Linked DNA regions of Pedobacter ginsengisoli. The protein of the gene in region 2 interacts with the protein of the main gene of each other region in a pairwise test. Links are inferred from orthologs where the notes say so. Each region holds a gene or a part of one and is shown on either strand. Other genes may lie near its edges.

Region 1 (4,391 bases), 910 kb from region 2 along the record:
CTGGAAGGTAAGTTACTGGCATTCCTGTTATAAAAAGTAGGATCAATATTATAAAATGCTATCCGCGCCCTGTTATATCCATAAGCAAGGTCATTGATCAGGTTCGATTCAGGAAATAATTGCGGTGTACCTGATAATTGCCAGGCTACAGCACTTTTAAGATCTATCACAGACCTCGATGCTTCAAAATCGTCAAGGTAACTTACCCCACCACTCTTACCTCCAAAGTTCAGGGCATTTGGGTGGCCCGGTAACAATTGGGCAAACTCTCCCGAAAACGTAATGCTCGAAGGGGCTTTTGTTGAAAGGAAAGGCAATTTATCAACCAGCTTGGTTAAAAACCTGGATGGAGAATTGTAATTAACATCAAAGCCCCAAATGGTATTTGAAATGGGTTCTTCTCCAATATTTACTTTCGGGGTTAATGGCTTTTCGGAAAGGTTCATTATTGTACCCCCCAAATTCAGCTTATTATTTACCTTATAGTCCAGCCTGGCACCAAATAAGGAGCGCTGCTGCAGTCCAAAAAGCTCGTTATTTTCAGTTGAGATCCTAATGGGCTGACCTGATATTAAGATCCCTGTATTTAATATTTTAACCCTGCCTCCCTGATAGTCTACTGTAAAATCAACACCTTCCTGCAAAGGGATTGTACCGGCAAAAACCCTTACTGATCCCTCAGGCACATTGATGGCATTCAGGCTAAACTCCGACGCAATATCTGACTGATAGCTTCCCTTTATAATGTACCTGTTTTGTTTGGTAAACAATTGCTGTGCAACAACCTTGGTAGAATCATATAATGCCGTATAAGTATATTTATCAATAAAAGCCTGTTCCGTTGGCAAAAATTGGCTCGCTAAATCCCTCCCAAAAGGCTCAACCAGCGGAAAAATTATTCGGCCATTTAATGGATCTATAGTGATATAGCCATTTTTGGTATTGGAAAGCACATAGGCTGTATTTCCACTTGTATTGTTAATGTTATTGGTATTATTCAGCGAATTGCTGTTCCCAAATGAGTTGGAAGCATTGGAGCTGGCATTTGAATTAAATGGATTGTTCTCCGTCTGAAAATCAAAAATCCCATCTGGCTTCAATTCATCCTGCTGATTCAAGCGGTCCAAACCTGCAACCTGTATCCATAATTTATCCTTTAAAGGCCTTTTAAATTCATCCAGCTTCTCGCCCTCAGTAATTACAGGTCTTTCAATACCTGTCTTCTCATCAATCCTAAATATATCAAGCTTAAAATTCTGCTGACTGATCTGGTACCCACCAATAGAATAAATATTTTTCATCATTAACCCCCAGGTAGGCAGGTTAACTTTTGTTGTTTCATTCTTTAATAATTTTGCAAATAAAACTTTAGGGTTGGCCTGGTCAAATGGTACATCAGTAGTAAACTCACCTACCTGATATTCAACACCATTGTAAGTATAACGATAAGCAACAGCTAGTACCTCATCAGTGTTCAGGGCATTATTTAAGGAAATATAACCCAGCTTAGGCTGAAAGGTAAATTCACGTTCTGTCAACCGTCTTGCATAAGTAAGCTTTGCATAATTATCTGTACCCCCTGCCTGTTGAAAGAAAGAAATAATTGCATTGGAATTGGTTTGCCTCGCATCTGCCGGCAACATATCCAATAAATTATTGGAATGCTTTGGAAACTGGATATTCTTAAACCCCGAAGGAAGCACTGAAGTCCCTCCACCTAGAGTCGTATTATAAGGTTTATTTTCTCCTAAATCCATAAATGCAAGCACATCTCTTGAATCCTGGGTATTACCTGCTTTATTTGTTACCCATACCTCTATTTTGGTAATGATAACACCAGTAGTAATCGTTGGAGGATTTGAAAGCGATTTATTGTAGTTATCTCTAAAATACTGGGCAAGGAAATAGTGTTTATTGGCCTCATAATTATCAGCGCTTAGTCTGTATTCATTCTGCTGCGCACCATTATTGATCTGTATTTCCCTGGATTGCGATTTTTGCTGGGTAAAAACCGTATTCACATTCAGTTTACCAAACTGCAATTGTGTTTTTATCCCAAACAATGCCTGGGTTCCGCTAATTAAGGTAGTATTCAATGGAAGGCTCACATTACCTGCCTCAATTTTCTTTATAATATCATCATCCCCACCGGTATAATCCAGCTTAATCTGATTCTCAAAATCAAATTGAGCCTCGGTGTTGTAGTTCATATTTACCTTCAGCTTGGTACCGATGTTACCAATCACATCCATCTGGATGCGCTGGTTAAAATCAAAATTCCCCTGAAGTCGCTGCCGTTCATTAAACAGCGGATTTTCGTTTTTATTTATCCTGCCCAAAAAGGTCAGTTCAGCCTCTCCCCTGGGTTGGATATTAATGGTATTACCCCCAAATATTCTCTCGAAAGCCTTGCTGTTAATACTCAAACTAGGAATAATCCCCGTTCTTCTTACATCATTAATCTCTTCATTTGAAAGCACCCTCCAGTTATCGCGCTTAATTTCACTGCTGATCAGTCGCTGATACTCATCGATGGTAAGGTATTGAGGTGCAGACAACAACTTGTCACCAATCAGCTGTCTTATGATATATCTTTTATTTACCGCATCATACTCCACATCCCTTTTCACATTATCAGGCAAAGGCTTAAAAGAATTTGATGATGGCCTTATACCCAACCTTTGCTTCTCCTTTAAACCGAATAAATTCTTTGACGTATCACTGGCAACCCGCCCAACAACAACTTGAGAGAGAGCCATTTTCCCCCAAAAAAGTGTTACCAGGAGGAGCGGTAGTATTCGCGTTAATTTGTTTTTCAAGAGTAAAAAAAATTATAAATTCTTCAGGGCTAGTTTAATCATTTGTTCTACTGATAAATCCTGACCACCCACCTTCACTGCGCCATCAATTGCTTTTTCTGAGGCAGGTTTTGCAAAACCAAGCATCATTAAAGCTGATAAAGCTTCTTCCTTTACGGTATTGTTTAAAGGGGCCGCAATTAACGACCCCGTTCCTTCTTTCTTTAGTTTGTCCTGCAGTTCAAGAACAAGTCTCTGTGCAGACTTTGCACCTATTCCTTTTATACGTTGTATAAGTGGCAGGTCTCCGCTAATAATAGCCGCCTGAATTTCATTGGGAGTAATAGACGAAAGCATCATCCTTCCCGTATTTGGCCCTATGCCTGATACCGAAATCAGGTGCAGAAACAATCTTCTTTCACCTTCATCGGCAAAGCCATAAAGTGTATGGGCATCCTCCTTAACGTGAAGCCAGGTATAGATTTTACAACGCTCAGTATCAGCAAGGCTACTGTAGGTATTTAGAGATATATTAATATGGTAGCCAACACCCCCGGCTTCCACTACAATATACGCAGGGCATTTAAAGGTTAACTTACCATCAATATATGCAAACATATTTTATTTTTTTGAAATTCTTTTTAATAGACCTTTTTTCGGATTTGCTTCCTGCTCCTTAGCCTGTACATCTAAAACCGCAATGGTTACCATATTTACAATTTCTCTTACTGAACTGCCCAGCTGCACAATATGTACCGGTTTTTTTAATCCCAGCAAGATCGGGCCAACAGCTTCAGCTTCTCCAAGCTCCTGTAATAATTTATAGGCAATGTTACCAGATTCCAGATTAGGGAAAACCAGGGTATTTGCCGGCCCACCTACTAATCTGCTAAAAGGGAAATTATCTTTTAACATCTCATTATTAATAGCAAAGTTTCCTTGCATTTCACCATCCACCATAATTTGCGGATATTTTTCGTGCAAAATCTTTACTGCCTTCCTTACCTTTTCCGGCACAATACCTTCGTTAGACCCGAAGTTAGAATATGAAAGTAAAGCTACTCTTGGCTGTATATTAAATTTACTTACCGAACGTTCCAGTAACAAGGTCAAATCAACCAACTCTTCTGCCGTTGGATCAACATTAACAGTAGTATCACCAAAAAACACAGGACCCTTCTTTGTCATCATCATGTACATACCTGCAACACGATTCACACCCTCCTCAGTACCAATGACCTGCAAAGCTGGTTTAATGGTCGAAACGTAGTTTTTTGTCAGACCGGAAATCATTGCATCAGCTTCTCCAAATTCAACCATCGAAGCCCCGAAATAATTCCTGTCTCGCAAAAATTTAGTAGCCTCAATTAAAGTTACGCCCCTTCTTTGTCGTTTCTCATACAATGAATTCGCATATTTAGCCATGCGCTGCTGCTCTTCAAAAGGGTCAATAATGGTAACGCCCTCTAATTCTAAAGCATTATCTTCAATGATCTTCTTAATGACCTCCTTGTTACCAAGCAAAATAGGAATAGCAATATTCTCGTCTTTTACAATTTGGGCAGCCTTTAAAATCTTATAGTTATCCGCTTC
Region 2 (5,334 bases):
GAATAACCAAGGGCCTGTGCTGCCTCTACAAATTCTACCTCCTTTAATGCCATTATCTGCCCACGTACCAAGCGGGCAACATCTACCCAGGTAGATAAACCAACTGCTATAAATATTTGCCAAAACCCTTTACCAAGGGCAAAAGAGATAGCAATTACCAGCAACAGTGATGGTAATGACCAGATAACATTCATAAACCAACTGATACTGGCATCTATTTTACCGCCAAGATAACCCGCCAAGGCGCCCAAACTGACTCCGATAAATAAAGAAATAAGGACAGCCATTAGTCCTACTGATAAAGACACACGAATCCCCAGAATCAATCGGCTTAAAAGGTCTCTTCCATACAAATCTGTACCAAGCCAAAAAGTTTGGTGATAATGGTTATTTCCGTTAATTAAAGGGTAGCTGATTTCTTCTGCCTGTTCATCATCTCCAATATATGCTCTAGCATAAACTTTGCCCTCACTTTCTCGATATGAAGTAATAGGGATACTTTTAAAATCAGCCACCTGCCCATAAAGCATTTTCTCAAAGAAATTAACCTTTGCAATGTTCTTATTTCTACTAACTATTAGAAAGTCAAAGGATCTGCCTGGTTTCTTATTGGTGAGCTGAAGGTACATGGTATTTGCATTAGGCGTCTGATCTGGTGTAATCGTATAACCAAGAATCCCCATTAGCATAAGTGTAATGATAAATAATAACCCACTCAAGGCCAGTTTATTGTTTCTAAACCGCCTCCAGACTTTTCTTGAAGGGCTATTATTTGTTTCCACTATTTTACCATTCTTCCTTTCCAATTATATTTTCCGGAGTTGCCCGCAATGCCAATATAAACAATGTATATCATGTGCAGTATATTAAGTACCGGTAATAAAAACAATAATTTTCGTCTTCTTGCAAAACCGGTTACATCATATAAAAACAAGAACTCAACAATGATTTTAGCCAGTACTTGGAAGATAGCCAGTTTAAAATAAAAACCTATAAAGAGGCCAATACCTAGATTCATTAGCACACTTAAATTAAACAACCATATACAGACACCAAGAACAATGATCGACTTGTTTTTATACCTGGTGCTTTTTGAAGCCCAACGTTTCCTCTGCTGAATGAATTCCTTTAATGTGGGCTTTGCATGTGTATAAACGATAGCATCTCTATTCTTTAAAAATCCAACATTGTTATCAAAGCGAGCTGCTATTTTATGCAAAAGTAATTCATCATCGCCAGAAGCGAGATCATCAATTCCTTTAAATCCACCTACTTCATAAAAGGCTTCCTTCTCATAGGCCAAATTGGCACCATTGCAGGTAGACGGTTGTTTGTTCCCTATGGTTGAAGCACCCAAGCCTATTAAATAAAGAAACTCCAGCGATTGTGCCCGCTCAAAGAAACTTTTTTCCTGAAAATAAGCAACAGGTGAGGAAATCATTTTATAATTTCCTGCCTCATAAAACTGGATTATCGTTTTTAACCAGTCTGGCCGCATTCTGCAATCAGCATCAGTAGTAATTATCAATGTACCGGTCGACTGTCCTATAGCTGTTTGTATCGCCTTTTTTTTATAGGAGTTTAAAGCTTGATCCTCATTAAGGCTAATTAATTTTACACCTCTGCTTGCATACGATCTTATAATTTCAGCGGTTCTGTCTGTAGAATGGTCATCGATAAAAATAATTTCTGTAAGTTCTTCATTGTAATTTTGAGCAAGGAGATCATCAACAGTTTTTGAAATATTTTTTTCTTCATTACGTGCCGCAACCAGGATCGATACTCTGGTCTTCCCTTCTTTCTCACCAGGCTTAAAATACATCAGGCTATGCCAACCTTTAATAAATGTAACAACAACTATTACATATAAAATAGTCAAAAATGAGGAGAGATAACTAACTGCGCTGAATATTTCCAAAGAAATTAAGTTTAAAAACGAAATAAGTGCCTAATATAGCAGGAATTATAATATTTATTAACCAGATACCCGCAGTGCATGCTATAACGGCAATGTTCTGATCCGTGATATAGCCAAAAAAATAGGAAGCAGTAACACTTCTAACCCCTATATCAAAAAGATCAAGCGAAGGTAAGGTTGATTGAACAAAAAAAAGAATACTTACCATCATCAATATATTCAGATAATGCAAATCAGGTATCAACCAATAGAAAAGGATAAAATATTGGGTACTAAACACAACATATCTGGCCAAACAAAATAGCAAAATATTTAATAGCTCTTTTTTTTTGTATCTGGCAAGAATCCCATAGAATCTCTCATACTTACGCGTAAAACGCATTGAAACCAAAATCCCATTTAACCATTTAATATTAAAATAGAAAATGATAAAAAATAGGCAAAACATAACAGAAAGAATTACCAGAGCGTAGAATAACCGGTAATCAATATCTACAAATTTATAGATGAAAATACATATTGCAATAGCACCAAAAACATTGGTAAGTACCATTTGACCGATATTCCCAACTGCCATGGCTACCACACCTACAATTCTCCTTTTTGGCGACAGAAAGAAAACCCGGCCACCATATTCACCAATTCTGTTTGGTGTAAATACTGCCCAGGTTAGTCCACAGAATACAGACTCAATAGCCCTCCATACACCAATTTTCTCTATTCCAGAAAGTAGTCTTTTCCATTTTAGCGCTTCAAGACCCCAGTTCAAAAACATAAGTACAATCACCGTAGCCAGTATCAAAATGATCTCTGATTCGGGGATTTGCTTTAATAAAGTCTTAAATGAGCTTAGATTCTCATTATCTGACAGTTTGCTGTAAATAATCCAAAAGGTAAATACAACAATTGCAGTTTTAATAAAGTAAGAAAGTATTTTTTTGTATTGTGAAGTCAACTTTTTTGCATTTACTATCTGCAAATATGCTTAATATTGTTTTATGTTGGCTGAAAAAAAGGAACGGGTGATTATGGGGATAGACCCAGGTACTTCAATAATGGGCTATGGAATAGTGCTGGAAAAAGGAAGTAAAATTGAATTAATCACCATGGGGATTATAAGAATGGATCATATGGATGATCACTTTTTGAAATTACAGCGAATTTTTGAGAAAACAACGCTCCTTTTAGATGAATTTAAACCTGATGTTCTGGCTCTTGAAGCTCCATTTTACGGAAAAAACATTCAGGTTATGCTTAAATTGGGTCGAGCACAAGGTGTGGCAATGGCAGCTGCCCTATCAAGGAACATTCCAATTGCAGAGTATGCCCCACGCAAAATCAAGCAATCTATAACAGGAAATGGGAATACCAGTAAAGAACAGGTTGCGGCGATGTTACAGCGACTCTTAAACTTTAAAGAAACACCCGAATTCCTGGACGCTACAGACGGCTTAGCTGTTGCCGTTTGCCATTCCTTTCAGAGAGTAAACACCAGCGGAGCAGGAAAATCCTACTCCGGATGGGAGGCCTTTGCAAAAGACAATAAAAAACGGCTTAAACAGTAACTTAATTTGCGTTGCCTACTTTTCTTTTACGGTAATATTTCAAACTAAAATAAGCAGCAACCACAATTACTATCCAAACCCATAAATTCATTACTACAAGTATAAATTCCTTAAAAATATACCAGCCATTCTGAAAGCTTAACCCTAATCGGGTAAGGAAGTTTGGACGATAGCTATATAAGTCGTCATTTCCCACAAGAATGCTTTTAACTGTATTATCCTGATAAAAATTAAGTGTAATTGTACTATACTGAACTTTAGTATCAATCATCAGATTTTCAATCTTCTTGTCTACATAATCATCCTTAAGAGATAATGAACTTTCTACATTATTGCTTTTCTTATTGGCATGTTTATTAAGTTGCTCTACTGCCTCGACCCTATTTTCATTTTTTAGCTTATTGCTTAAATAAACAATACTTTGATCATCCATTTTAAGTGACTGCTGATCTATAAAGACTGCCAGTCTTGCAACCTTATTGGTAAAATCATCCAGCTTATCAGAAGGGATCTTTGCTATTACTAATCCTTCTGTACGATAAGAGGTAAGTTCAAGTAATGAGTCTGCAGAATACTTAACTTTTTCTGTTTGTTGAATATTACTTTGAACAGTGAATTCAGCTATTGTTCCACCCTCCAGTTTTATAGCTGAACTTAATTTCTCCTTCGTATTCTGTACATCCTTAACCCTGAAACGCATGTCTGCAGTCTTAATGATCTTTTCGTTTAAAAGCGAATCCGTTGATTCAAGATTGGCGCCTATTGAATCTGAATTTTCTAAATTTGAATTTTTATTAGCATTACAAGAAAACATGATTATTGCCAACAGACAATAAGTTAAATAATTTTTCATAATATTAATGATTAGGTTTTTTCATTAATACCAATTATTTAATTAGGTAACCTTAAACAATATAAACGTTACAAAAAAAAACGTCCTCATCAGCTTTTGCTAATAAGGACGTTTTTAAAAGATATGTTTATATTCTTATGCGTCTAATATTTTAAATACACCTTTGCAAGCGATTATAGAACCGATTAAAAGGATTACCCATGAAATAATAGATAAAGTAGTAGAGTCACCTGCAAAGCGTAGAAATACGCCCAAAATACCAACTAAAATCCCAACGGTCATCAATTTATAAATCGAGATTTCGTTAGCTCTTTTCATGCTTTCTGTATTGTGTTTTGGTGTCTGTTCCATTTTATTTTTTTTATTTACTGGGCAAAAATAATATTTTTTAAACTAATACAGCATAAACGCTGATCTTTTTATATCCTTCAATTCTATCCGTTTAAGGCAGCTGCACCACTTACAATCTCTGTAAGCTCTGTTGTAATTGCAGCCTGACGAGCCTGGTTGTATGAAAGTTTTAAAGCTTTCAATAAATCTCCGGCATTTTCAGTCGCTTTATCCATCGATGTCATACGGGCACCATGCTCAGAAGCATGAGAGTCCAATACGGCTTTATACAATTGAATTTTAATTGACTTAGGTATTAACTGCTCAACTATTTCCTCCTGAGAAGGTTCTAAAATATAATCCACATTTGTAGACTTCTCTTCTGTAGCTTCTTGACCACTGGTTAAAGGAATCAGTTGTTCAGTAGTTAAAATTTGAACAGCAGCATTTTTAAATCTGTTGTAAACCAATTCAACTCTATCATACTCACCTTTGGCAAAGCCTTCCATAATGGCATCAGTGATCTTGGTTACATTTTCAAAAGTAAGTTCTGAATATACCTCGTTATTGTTGCCAATTACGTTGTAGTTACGTTTCTCAAAGAAATCCTGAGATTTCTTACCTATAGCTACAATACTTACATTACCATTTTTTAACTGTTCGCTATA

Evidence for each region. The genes of interacting proteins can lie anywhere in the genome.
Region 1: the proteins of ruvC (region 2) and ruvA interact in binary tests that used the Escherichia coli proteins (3 or more experiments, as listed by UniProt). The link is inferred for Pedobacter ginsengisoli from one-to-one orthologs.

What each region holds. Positions count from the first base shown.
Region 1 is NZ_CP024091.1:3,965,196-3,969,586, forward strand. The notes cover bases 1,625-4,391. They hold ruvA (Holliday junction branch migration protein RuvA), read right to left. Parts: upstream 3,417-4,391; coding sequence 2,832-3,416; downstream 1,625-2,831. Other genes in these bases: sprA (cell surface protein SprA), read right to left, coding at 1,625-2,759; CPT03_RS16280 (NADP-dependent malic enzyme), read right to left, coding at 3,420-4,391. Outside these bases: more of sprA, read right to left, coding at 1-1,624. UniProt on the Escherichia coli protein: The RuvA-RuvB-RuvC complex processes Holliday junction (HJ) DNA during genetic recombination and DNA repair.
Region 2 is NZ_CP024091.1:4,880,070-4,885,403, reverse strand. What follows is about bases 1,914-4,699. They hold ruvC (crossover junction endodeoxyribonuclease RuvC), read left to right. Parts: upstream 1,914-2,916; coding sequence 2,917-3,483; downstream 3,484-4,699. Other genes in these bases: CPT03_RS20480 (hypothetical protein), read right to left, coding at 4,472-4,687; CPT03_RS20485 (DUF4349 domain-containing protein), read right to left, coding at 3,485-4,336; CPT03_RS20495 (hypothetical protein), read right to left, coding at 1,914-2,873; CPT03_RS20500 (glycosyltransferase family 2 protein), read right to left, coding at 1,914-1,918. Outside these bases: CPT03_RS20505 (ABC transporter permease), read right to left, coding at 1-782; more of CPT03_RS20500, read right to left, coding at 782-1,913; more of CPT03_RS20495, read right to left, coding at 1,896-1,913; atpG (ATP synthase F1 subunit gamma), read right to left, coding at 4,771-5,334.